2 regions of the Sanguibacter sp. A247 genome follow, and region 2 is predicted to be linked to the other one. Evidence: predicted binding sites of a transcription regulator. Region 2 holds the regulator's gene; the other holds the start of a gene.
What was found. Region 2 encodes HrcA, which represses chaperone genes, less so after heat shock. Its sites were predicted from a motif close to TTNGCACTCGNNNNNNNCGAGTGCNAA; they were not measured.

Region 1: groL (chaperonin GroEL) is a predicted target of HrcA. The motif match lies at 1,525-1,551, and genes of this name have one in related genera.

What each region holds. Positions count from the first base shown of each region.
Region 1 covers NZ_JBQPRE010000002.1:201,562-205,978, forward strand. Annotated here, with positions in the region: gene ACTVCO_RS05070 (phytoene desaturase family protein) at 1-1,470, shown strand, start outside; gene groL (chaperonin GroEL) at 1,727-3,355, shown strand; gene ACTVCO_RS05080 (siderophore-interacting protein) at 3,516-4,331, shown strand.
Region 2 covers NZ_JBQPRE010000004.1:156,055-160,471, forward strand. Annotated here, with positions in the region: gene ACTVCO_RS10830 (hypothetical protein) at 1-395, shown strand, start outside; gene ACTVCO_RS10835 (DUF3097 domain-containing protein) at 475-1,338, opposite strand; gene hrcA (heat-inducible transcriptional repressor HrcA) at 1,493-2,527, shown strand; gene dnaJ (molecular chaperone DnaJ) at 2,586-3,698, shown strand; gene ACTVCO_RS10850 (16S rRNA (uracil(1498)-N(3))-methyltransferase) at 3,743-4,417, shown strand, end outside.

The DNA of each region.
Region 1 (4,417 bases), on a different contig from region 2:
GTGGGGTCTGGCCCCAACGGGCTCGCTGCAGCCGTCACGCTCGTCCGGGCGGGGCTGCATGTGCGGGTCGTCGAGGCGGAGGCTACGGCCGGTGGGGGAGCGCGGACGCTCCCGCTCGGAACCGACTGGCTCGTCGTCCGCCGCGGCGTCGACGCCGAGCAGATCGCCGCGCTCCCGCACGACGTCTGCTCGACGACCCACCCGCTCGCCCTCGCCTCACCGTTCCTGCGCGGGTTCGACCTGGCCGCGCGCGGCGTGCAGCTCGTCAGCCCTCGGGTGTCCTACGCGCACCCCCTGCCGGGAGGGGCGGTCCTCGCGCACCGGTCGCTCGAGCAGACGGTCGCCGAGCTCGGACCCGATGGCGCCGCCTGGCGGCGCAGCGTGGGCTCGCTCGCTGAACGGCCGGACGCGCTCGCGGGGCTCCTGCTCGGGGACCGTCGTGCGGCGCTCGGCGGCCCGGGTCAGGCCCGTGCCGCGGCCGCGCTCGCGAACGCGCTCGTGCGTGCGCCTCGCGAGGGGCGCGCGGGCGCGCTGCTCGCCGGCGTCGCCGCCCATGCGATGGCACCGCTGTCCTCGCCCGCCGCCACGGGGACGGGGCTGCTGCTCGGTGCGCTCGCGCACGCGGGTGGCTGGCCCGTGCCCGTCGGGGGCTCGCGCGCGATCGTCGACGCGCTGCTCACCGACCTGCGGGCGCACGGCGTCGAGGTCGAGACCGGCCGTCGGGTGAGGTCGTGGGGCGACCTGCCGGCCGGGGCGGACGTGCTCCTCACGACGTCGGTTCCGCGCGCGCTCGGGATCGTCGGGCACCGCGTGCCGTGGCACGTGCGCGCCGCCCTGCGGCGCTTCCGCAGCGGGCCCGGCGCGTCCGCGGTCCAGCTCGTGCTCGACGGGCCCGTGCCGTGGGCCGACGCACGTGCCCGGGAGGCGGGCACCGTCCACGTCGCCGGAAGCGTCGACGACGTGCGGGCCGCGCAGGCCGCCGTGCGCGCCGGACGGCACGCGGAGCGCCCCGTCGTGCTCCTCGGCGACCCCACGCCGTGGGACCCGGCGCGTTTCGGGAGCGCGCGTCCCACGGCTCGCGTCGTCTGGGCGTACGCGCACGTCCCGGCGGGCTCCGGACGTGACGTCACGGACGACGTCCTCGCGCACGTCGAGCGGTACGCGCCGGACGTGCGCGACCGCGTGCTTGCGACGCGCTGCGTGCCCGCGGCTCACCTGTCCGCGCACGACGAGAACCTCCTCGGCGGTGACATCGCGACCGGGGCCGTGACCGCGTGGCAGATGCTCGCCCGGCCGCGGCTCGCCCCCGACCCGCACCTCCTCGGGGAGGTGGGCGGACGGCTCGTCCTGCTGGGTTCCGCTGCGAGCCCTCCGGGGCCGGGCGTCCACGGCATGGGCGGGTATCTTGCTGCGCGCTCGCTCCTCGCGAGGCGGGGCGTGCGGCCGGGTGCGCTCGGCCCTCGGGGGTAGGCCGCGCAACCGTGCACGGCGTGTTCGGCTCTGCGCGGACGAGGCCGCGACCACCTTGCACTCGCGGGGGTCGAGTGCCAATAATGGGTTAGCACTCTCGACCTTCGAGTGACAGTCGTCGCTCGGGGCAGGAGTGGACCCACCCAGGTCGCAAGGTGAGGTCCGGGCCGTCGGCGTGACGTGAACGCAGGGGGCGCAGGCCGTCCGTCGCGGGCACCGACCGACCACCACGCCACAAGCGGAGGATCACATCCCCATGGCAAAGATCATCGCCTTCAACGAGGAGGCTCGTCGCGGTATGGAGCGCGGGCTCAACGTCCTCGCCGACACCGTCAAGGTCACCCTCGGCCCGAAGGGCCGCAACGTCGTCCTCGACAAGAAGTGGGGCGCCCCCACGATCACGAACGACGGCGTCTCGATCGCCAAGGAGATCGAGCTCGAGGAGCCGTTCGAGAAGATCGGCGCCGAGCTCGTCAAGGAGGTCGCCAAGAAGACGGACGACGTCGCAGGCGACGGCACCACCACCGCAACCGTTCTCGCCCAGGCGCTCGTGCGCGAGGGCCTGCGCAACGTCGCGGCCGGCTCGAACCCCATCGCGATCAAGCGCGGCATCGAGAAGGCCGTCGAGGCCGTCACGGCCGAGCTCGTCGCCGCCGCCAAGGAGATCGAGACGAAGGAAGAGATCGCCGCGACCGCTGCGATCTCGGCCGGCGACACCGCGATCGGCGAGCTCATCGCCGAGGCGCTCGACAAGGTCGGCAAGGAAGGCGTCATCACGGTCGAGGAGTCGAACACGTTCGGCCTCGAGCTTGAGCTCACCGAGGGCATGCGCTTCGACAAGGGCTTCCTTGCGCGCTACTTCGAGACGGACCCGGAGCGCCAGGAGGCTGTTCTCGAGGACCCGTACGTCCTGCTCGTCGAGTCGAAGATCTCGAACGTCAAGGACCTCCTCCCGCTCCTCGACCAGGTGATGAAGCAGGGCCGTTCGCTCCTCATCATCGCCGAGGACATCGAGGGCGAGGCTCTTGCGACCCTCGTGCTCAACAAGATCCGTGGCACGTTCAAGTCCGTCGCCGTCAAGGCCCCGGGCTTTGGCGACCGCCGCAAGGCGATCCTCCAGGACATCGCCATCCTCACGGGTGGCCAGGTCATCTCCGAGACCGTCGGCCTCAAGCTGGAGACCGCGACGCTCGACCTTCTCGGCACGGCCCGCAAGGTCGTCGTGACGAAGGACGAGACGACGATCGTCGAGGGCTCTGGCGACGCCGAGCAGATCTCGGGCCGCGTCAACCAGATCCGCTCCGAGATCGAGAAGTCGGACTCGGACTACGACCGCGAGAAGCTCCAGGAGCGCCTCGCCAAGCTCGCTGGCGGCGTCGCCGTCATCAAGGCGGGTGCGGCCACGGAGGTTGAGCTCAAGGAGCGCAAGCACCGCATCGAGGACGCCGTTCGCAACGCGAAGGCTGCCGTCGAGGAGGGCATCGTCGCCGGTGGTGGCGTCGCGCTCATCCAGGCCGGTGCCAAGGCTGCTGCCGTTCTCGAGCTGCTCGAGGGCGACGAGGCGACGGGTGCGGGCATCGTCCTGCGCGCGATCGACGCGCCGCTCAAGCAGATCGCCGTCAACGCCGGCCTCGAGGGTGGCGTTGTCGCGGAGCGCGTGCGCTCGCTCCCGTCGGGCCACGGCCTCAACGCCGCGACCGGTGAGTACGAGGACCTCCTCGCCGCGGGCGTCAACGACCCGGTCAAGGTGACGCGTTCCGCGCTGCAGAACGCTGCGTCGATCGCTGCGCTCTTCCTCACGACCGAGGCCGTCGTGGCCGACAAGCCGGAGAAGGCTCCGGCCATGCCGGCCGGCGGCGACGACATGGGTGGCATGGGCTTCTGACCCTCCACCTCACGACAGTGAAGGCCGTCGGCCGGGCTCGCGCCCGGTCGGCGGCCTTCGCCGTGGAGTGGCGTGGCATGACCTGGCCCTCAGCGCGGAGTAAGGGTAGCCTCACTTAGGCACGCCTTACATGAGCGTGTGACCGAGCCTGGAGAGTCCCATGTCCGTCACCGTGTCCCATCCCCGAGCCATCACGCGCGTCCGCCATCCGCTCCGCTCACGACTCCTCACCGTCGTGAGCGTCGAGAAGCTGGCTGCGCGCATGGTGCGCATCCGCCTGGCCGGGGACGACCTCGCCGACTTCGTCTCCTCCTCGCCGCAGGACCACGTCAAGCTCTTCCTCCCCGACGAGCCGGGAGCGACGCCCGAGCTCCCCGAGGTCGTCGATGACCGGTGGGTGGGTGGGCGGCATCTCACGAGCCGCGACTACACGGTCCGTCGCGTCGACGCGGAGGCGGGAACGCTCGACATCGACCTCCTCGTCCACGAGCACGGCGCCGCGGGACGCTGGGCCGGCAAGGCCGCGGTCGGGGACCGCGTCGGAGTGCTGGGGCCGCGCGGCTCGGTCATGATCCCCGACGACTTCGCCTGGTACGTCTTCGCGGTCGACGAGACCGCACTTCCCGCCGCTGCCCGCTGGCTCGAGTCCCTGAGGTCGGACGCGCGCGTCACGGTCGTCGTCGAGGCCCAGGACGACGGCAACGTCATCGACCTGCCGACCGCCGCACGCGCCGAGATCACCTGGCTCTTCCGTGGCCGCGCCGAGCCCGGCACGAGCTCGCTGCTCGCTGACGCCGTCCAGACGCTCGACCTGCCCGAGGGTGACGGCTTCGTCTGGGTCGCGGGCGAGGCCGAGTCGATCAAGCCTGTGCGCCGGTACTTGCGTCGCATGGGCTTCGGCCGCGACCAGCACGACGTCGACGGCTACTGGCGCCGCGGCGTCTCCGACTTCGACCACCACGAGGCGGCTGGCTGACCACAGAGGGTCTCTCGGGTTCGGCGTCCCCAGATGCGAGCGGGCGCAGGACCGAGCGCCGCACGCTCGCCTACCGTCCCACTCAC
Region 2 (4,417 bases):
CGGCCCTCGTCGTCACGCGCGGCGGACGTGCCTCGATCGCCGACTTCTTCAAGGTGCCCAACCTCGCGCAGGTGCTGCTCACCGCCGTGCTCGTCGGCCTTGCCTCCGGCCTCGTCTCGTTCACCGGCGTGGGCCCGCTCGTCGTCGGGTTCTTCGGTGTGTTCGCTCTCCACTTCGCGATCGACAAGCGCATGGGCGCGATCGACGCGATCAAGGCGAGCATCGACGTCGCGATGAAGAACGTCGGTCCTGTCATCATGCTCGTGCTCGCGGTGTACGTCGCGATGCTCGTCGGCGCGATCGCGCTCGGCGTGGGCATGCTCGTGGCGCTCCCGGTCGCGCTCATCGCGACGGCGTTCTGCTACCGCCGTGTCGTGGGCGAGCAGCCCGCCTGACACGTCGAACGACCCTGTCGGCCCGGCACCCCATGAGGGTGCCGGGCCGGCGTCGTCGTGGGACCGCGAGCAGCGTGTGTCAGCTCTCGGGCTCGGTGACGAAGTCGATGAGCTCCTCGACTCGTCCGATGAGCTCGGGCTCGAGATCGGTCCAGGAACGCACGGTTCCCAGAATGCGCTTCCAGCCCTGCGCGACGTCAGCCTGCTCGGCGTGCGGCCAGCCGAGATGCCGCAGGATCCCCACCTTCCACTCGACCGACCGGTCAATCTGGGGCCAGGCGTCGAGGCCGACGCGGGCCGGCTTCACCGCTTGCCACACGTCGACGTAGGGGTGCCCGACGATCTTGACGGTTCCGCGCGGAGCGCGCGCCTGCACCGCGTCGGCGATGCGCTGCTCCTTGGACCCGGGGACGAGGTGGTCGACGAGCACGCCGATGCGACGTGACCGGTCCGGCGCGAAGTCGGCGAGGTAGTCCGCGAGGTTGTCGACCCCGTCGAGCAGCTCGACGACGACGCCCTCGACGCGCAGGTCGTCGCCCCACACGCGCTCGACGAGCTCGGCGTCGTGGCGACCCTCGACGAGGATCCGGGCGCCGCGTGCGACGCGTGCGCGGCCGCCGTGGACGGCGACCGAGCCCGAGGCCGTCCGCGCGGGCGCCTGCGGGGCGCGTGAGGTCACGGGTGCTTCGAGCCGGACGGGCTGCCCGTCGATCCAGAACCCGGGCCCGAGCGGGAACGTTCGGGTCCGTCCGCGGGAGTCCTCGAGCTCGACGACGTGCATGCCGCCGGACTTCTCGACTCGCACGACCGCGCCCACCCAGCCGGTCGTCACCTCCTCGACGACGAGGCCGCGCTCGGCGGCGACAGGTCGGGACACGGGTCGACGGCGGTGGTGGGCGGTCGGGTCGCCCCCGAGGACATTGGATCCGTAGCGGTCGTGCACCCCGACACCCTACGGCGGACGCGCGGGGGAGGCGGGGAGCGGCGTGTGTGGCGCGGGTCGCTGACGGACTGTCGGTGGTCGCGGGTAGGATTGGCACTCGAAGCCCGAGAGTGCGAATCGCTCCGGGGTGGAGCCAGGAGAGGGGAGGCGCACGATGTCGACGTACGGAACGGCAGCTGACCGCCGCCTCGACGTGCTCCGGGCCATCGTCGAGGACTACGTCGTGACCCGCGAGCCAGTGGGTTCCCGGGTCCTCGCTGAGCGGCACCGCCTCGGCGTCTCACCCGCGACGATCCGCAACGACATGGCGGTTCTCGAGGAAGAGGGGCTCATCGCGCAGCCGCACACGTCGGCCGGGCGTGTCCCGACGGACAAGGGCTACCGCCTCTTCGTCGACCGTCTCGCCGAGGTCAAGCCGCTGTCGCAGCCCGAGCGTCGTGCGATCACGACGTTCCTCGACGGCGCCGTCGACCTCGACGACGTCATCATCCGTGCCTCGCGGCTGCTCGCTCACCTGACGCAGCAGGTCGCCGTCGTCCAGTACCCGTCGCTCAGCCGTTCGGGTCTGCGCCACATCGAGCTCGTGCCCGCCGGTCCGGCGCGGCTGCTCGTCGTCGTCATCACGGACACGGGTCGCGTCGTCCAACGCACGCTCGAGTTGGCCGCGGATGTCGACGAGGGCGCTCTCGCGACGTTGCGCGCCCGCCTCAACGCGGCCTGCCTCGGCAGGCGGCTCCCCGAGGTCACTTCGGCGCTCGCGGCCCTTCCCGAGCAGTTCGTCGCGTCCGAGCGGCCCTTGCTGCGCGAGATCTCAGAGCTTCTCGTGCACACGCTCGGCCAGGAATCGGATGAGCGCATCGTCCTCGCGGGCACGTCGAACCTTGCCCGCACCGGGATGCGCTTCGAGCACGCGCTCCGGCCGGTTCTCGAGGCGCTCGAGGAGGAGGTCATGCTTCTCGGCCTCCTCACGGAGATGACCGAGGACGCCTCGGGGGTCGCCGTGCGCATCGGCCATGAGATGCCGCACGTCGGGCTCAGCGAGACGTCGGTCGTGACGACGGGGTACGGCGCCGAGGGCGACTCGGTCGCGCTCCTTGGCTCGATCGGCCCGACGCGCATGGACTATCCGCAGACGATCGCCGCGGTGCGTGCGGTCGCGCGCTACCTCACCCGCATCATCACGACGTGACCGGGTCGGCGCGAGCCGCCGCCCCTGACCGTTCCACCCACCATCAGGAAGAACCCCTGTGACGGACTACTACGAGATTCTCGGTGTGCCGCGCGACGCGACGCAGGACCAGATCAAGAAGGCGTACCGCAAGCTGGCGCGTGAGCTCCACCCGGATGTTGCCGGTGAGGAGGGCGCCGATCGCTTCAAGGACGTCACGCGCGCCTATGAGGTGCTCGGCACGACCGAGAAGCGCCAGTCCTACGACATGGGCACCGACCCATCGTCACCCGGAGGCGGCCAGGCGGGCGGCTTCGGCTTCCAGGACATCTTCGAGACGTTCTTCGGCGGCGGTCAGGCCCAGCGCGGGCCTGTGCCGCGCACGCGCCGCGGCCAAGATGCGCTCCTGCGCATCGACATCGACCTTGCGGAGGCCGCGTTCGGGGCCCGCAAGGAGGTCACGGTCGACACCGCGCGCGTCTGCACGACGTGCGGTGGCGCGTGCACGCGCCCGGGAACGTCGGTCCAGACGTGTGTCGTGTGCCAGGGCCGTGGTTCGGTCCAGCGGGTTGCCCGCTCGTTCCTCGGTCAGGTCATGACGACCCAGCCGTGCGCCGCGTGCCAGGGGCACGGCACGACGATCCCTGAGCCGTGCGTCGACTGCGCGGGCGAAGGTCGTGTGCGGACGCGCCAGACGCTGACGATCGACATCCCTGCGGGCGTCGACACGGGCACCCGCATCAAGATGTCGGGTCAGGGCGAGGTCGGTCCGGCCGGTGGCCCCGCGGGCGACCTGTACGTCGAGATCCGGGAGCGCAAGCACGCGGTCTTCATCCGCCGCGGTGACGACCTGCACTGCACGCTCGAGATCCCGATGACGGCGGCTGCGCTGGGGACGACGATCGAGCTCGAGACGCTCGACGGCATGCGTGATGTCACGCTTCCGCGCGGGACGCAGCCGGGTGATGTCGTCTCGCTCGACGGTCTCGGCATCGGTCACCTCCACGTCGGGGGCCGCGGCGACCTCGCGGTCCACATCGACGTGCGGGTTCCTCACGACCTCGACGAGGAGCAGGCGGAGCTGCTGCGCGCGCTCGCGTCGCTGCGCGGTGAGGAACGTCCCGAGGCGAAGGTTGCGGCCGCGCACCCGAGTGTCCTGAGCCGGCTCAAGGACAAGCTCGCCGGACGCTGAGCGACTGCGTCGCCGTCGTCGGGAAGAGGCTAGGGTCAGGGCCCATGAGCGCACCCGTCTTTCTCGCTGAGGCGTCCGGAATCGATCGTCTCGTTGCGGGCGACCACTACGTGCTCGACGGCCCTGAGGGGCGTCACGCGGGTGTCGTCCAGCGGCGCCGCGCGGGCGAGGCGGTCGACGTCGTCGACGGAGCGGGCGTGCGAGCGCGCTGCACGATCGAGTCGGTGCACGAGTCGCAGGTGCGGCTCGTGGTCGACGAGGTCGTCCGCGAGCCTGTGGCGTGCCCGGCGCTCGTGCTCGTCCAGGCGCTCGCCAAGGGCGACCGCGACGAGATGGCTGTCGAGGCGGCGACCGAGGTCGGTGCGGATGCGATGATCCCGTGGCAGGCGTCGCGGTCGATCGTCGTGTGGCGTGGCGACCGTGCCGCCAAGTCTCGTGCCCGCTGGGTCGCGACGGTGCGGACGGCGTCGAAGCAGTCGCGTCGCGCGCACGTCCCGCCCGTTGAGGAGTCGGTGACGACGACCGGTCTCGTCGCGCGCGCTCGCGCGGTCGTCGCGGCCGGGGGTGCGGTTCTGGTTCTCCACGAGTCGGCCGAGCGGCCGCTCGCGGGGGCGAGCCTTCCGGCTGAGGGTGTGGGCGCGGAGGTTCTTGTCGTCGTCGGGCCTGAGGGCGGCATCGCGTCCGACGAGCTCACGGAGCTTGAGGACGCCGGGGCGCAG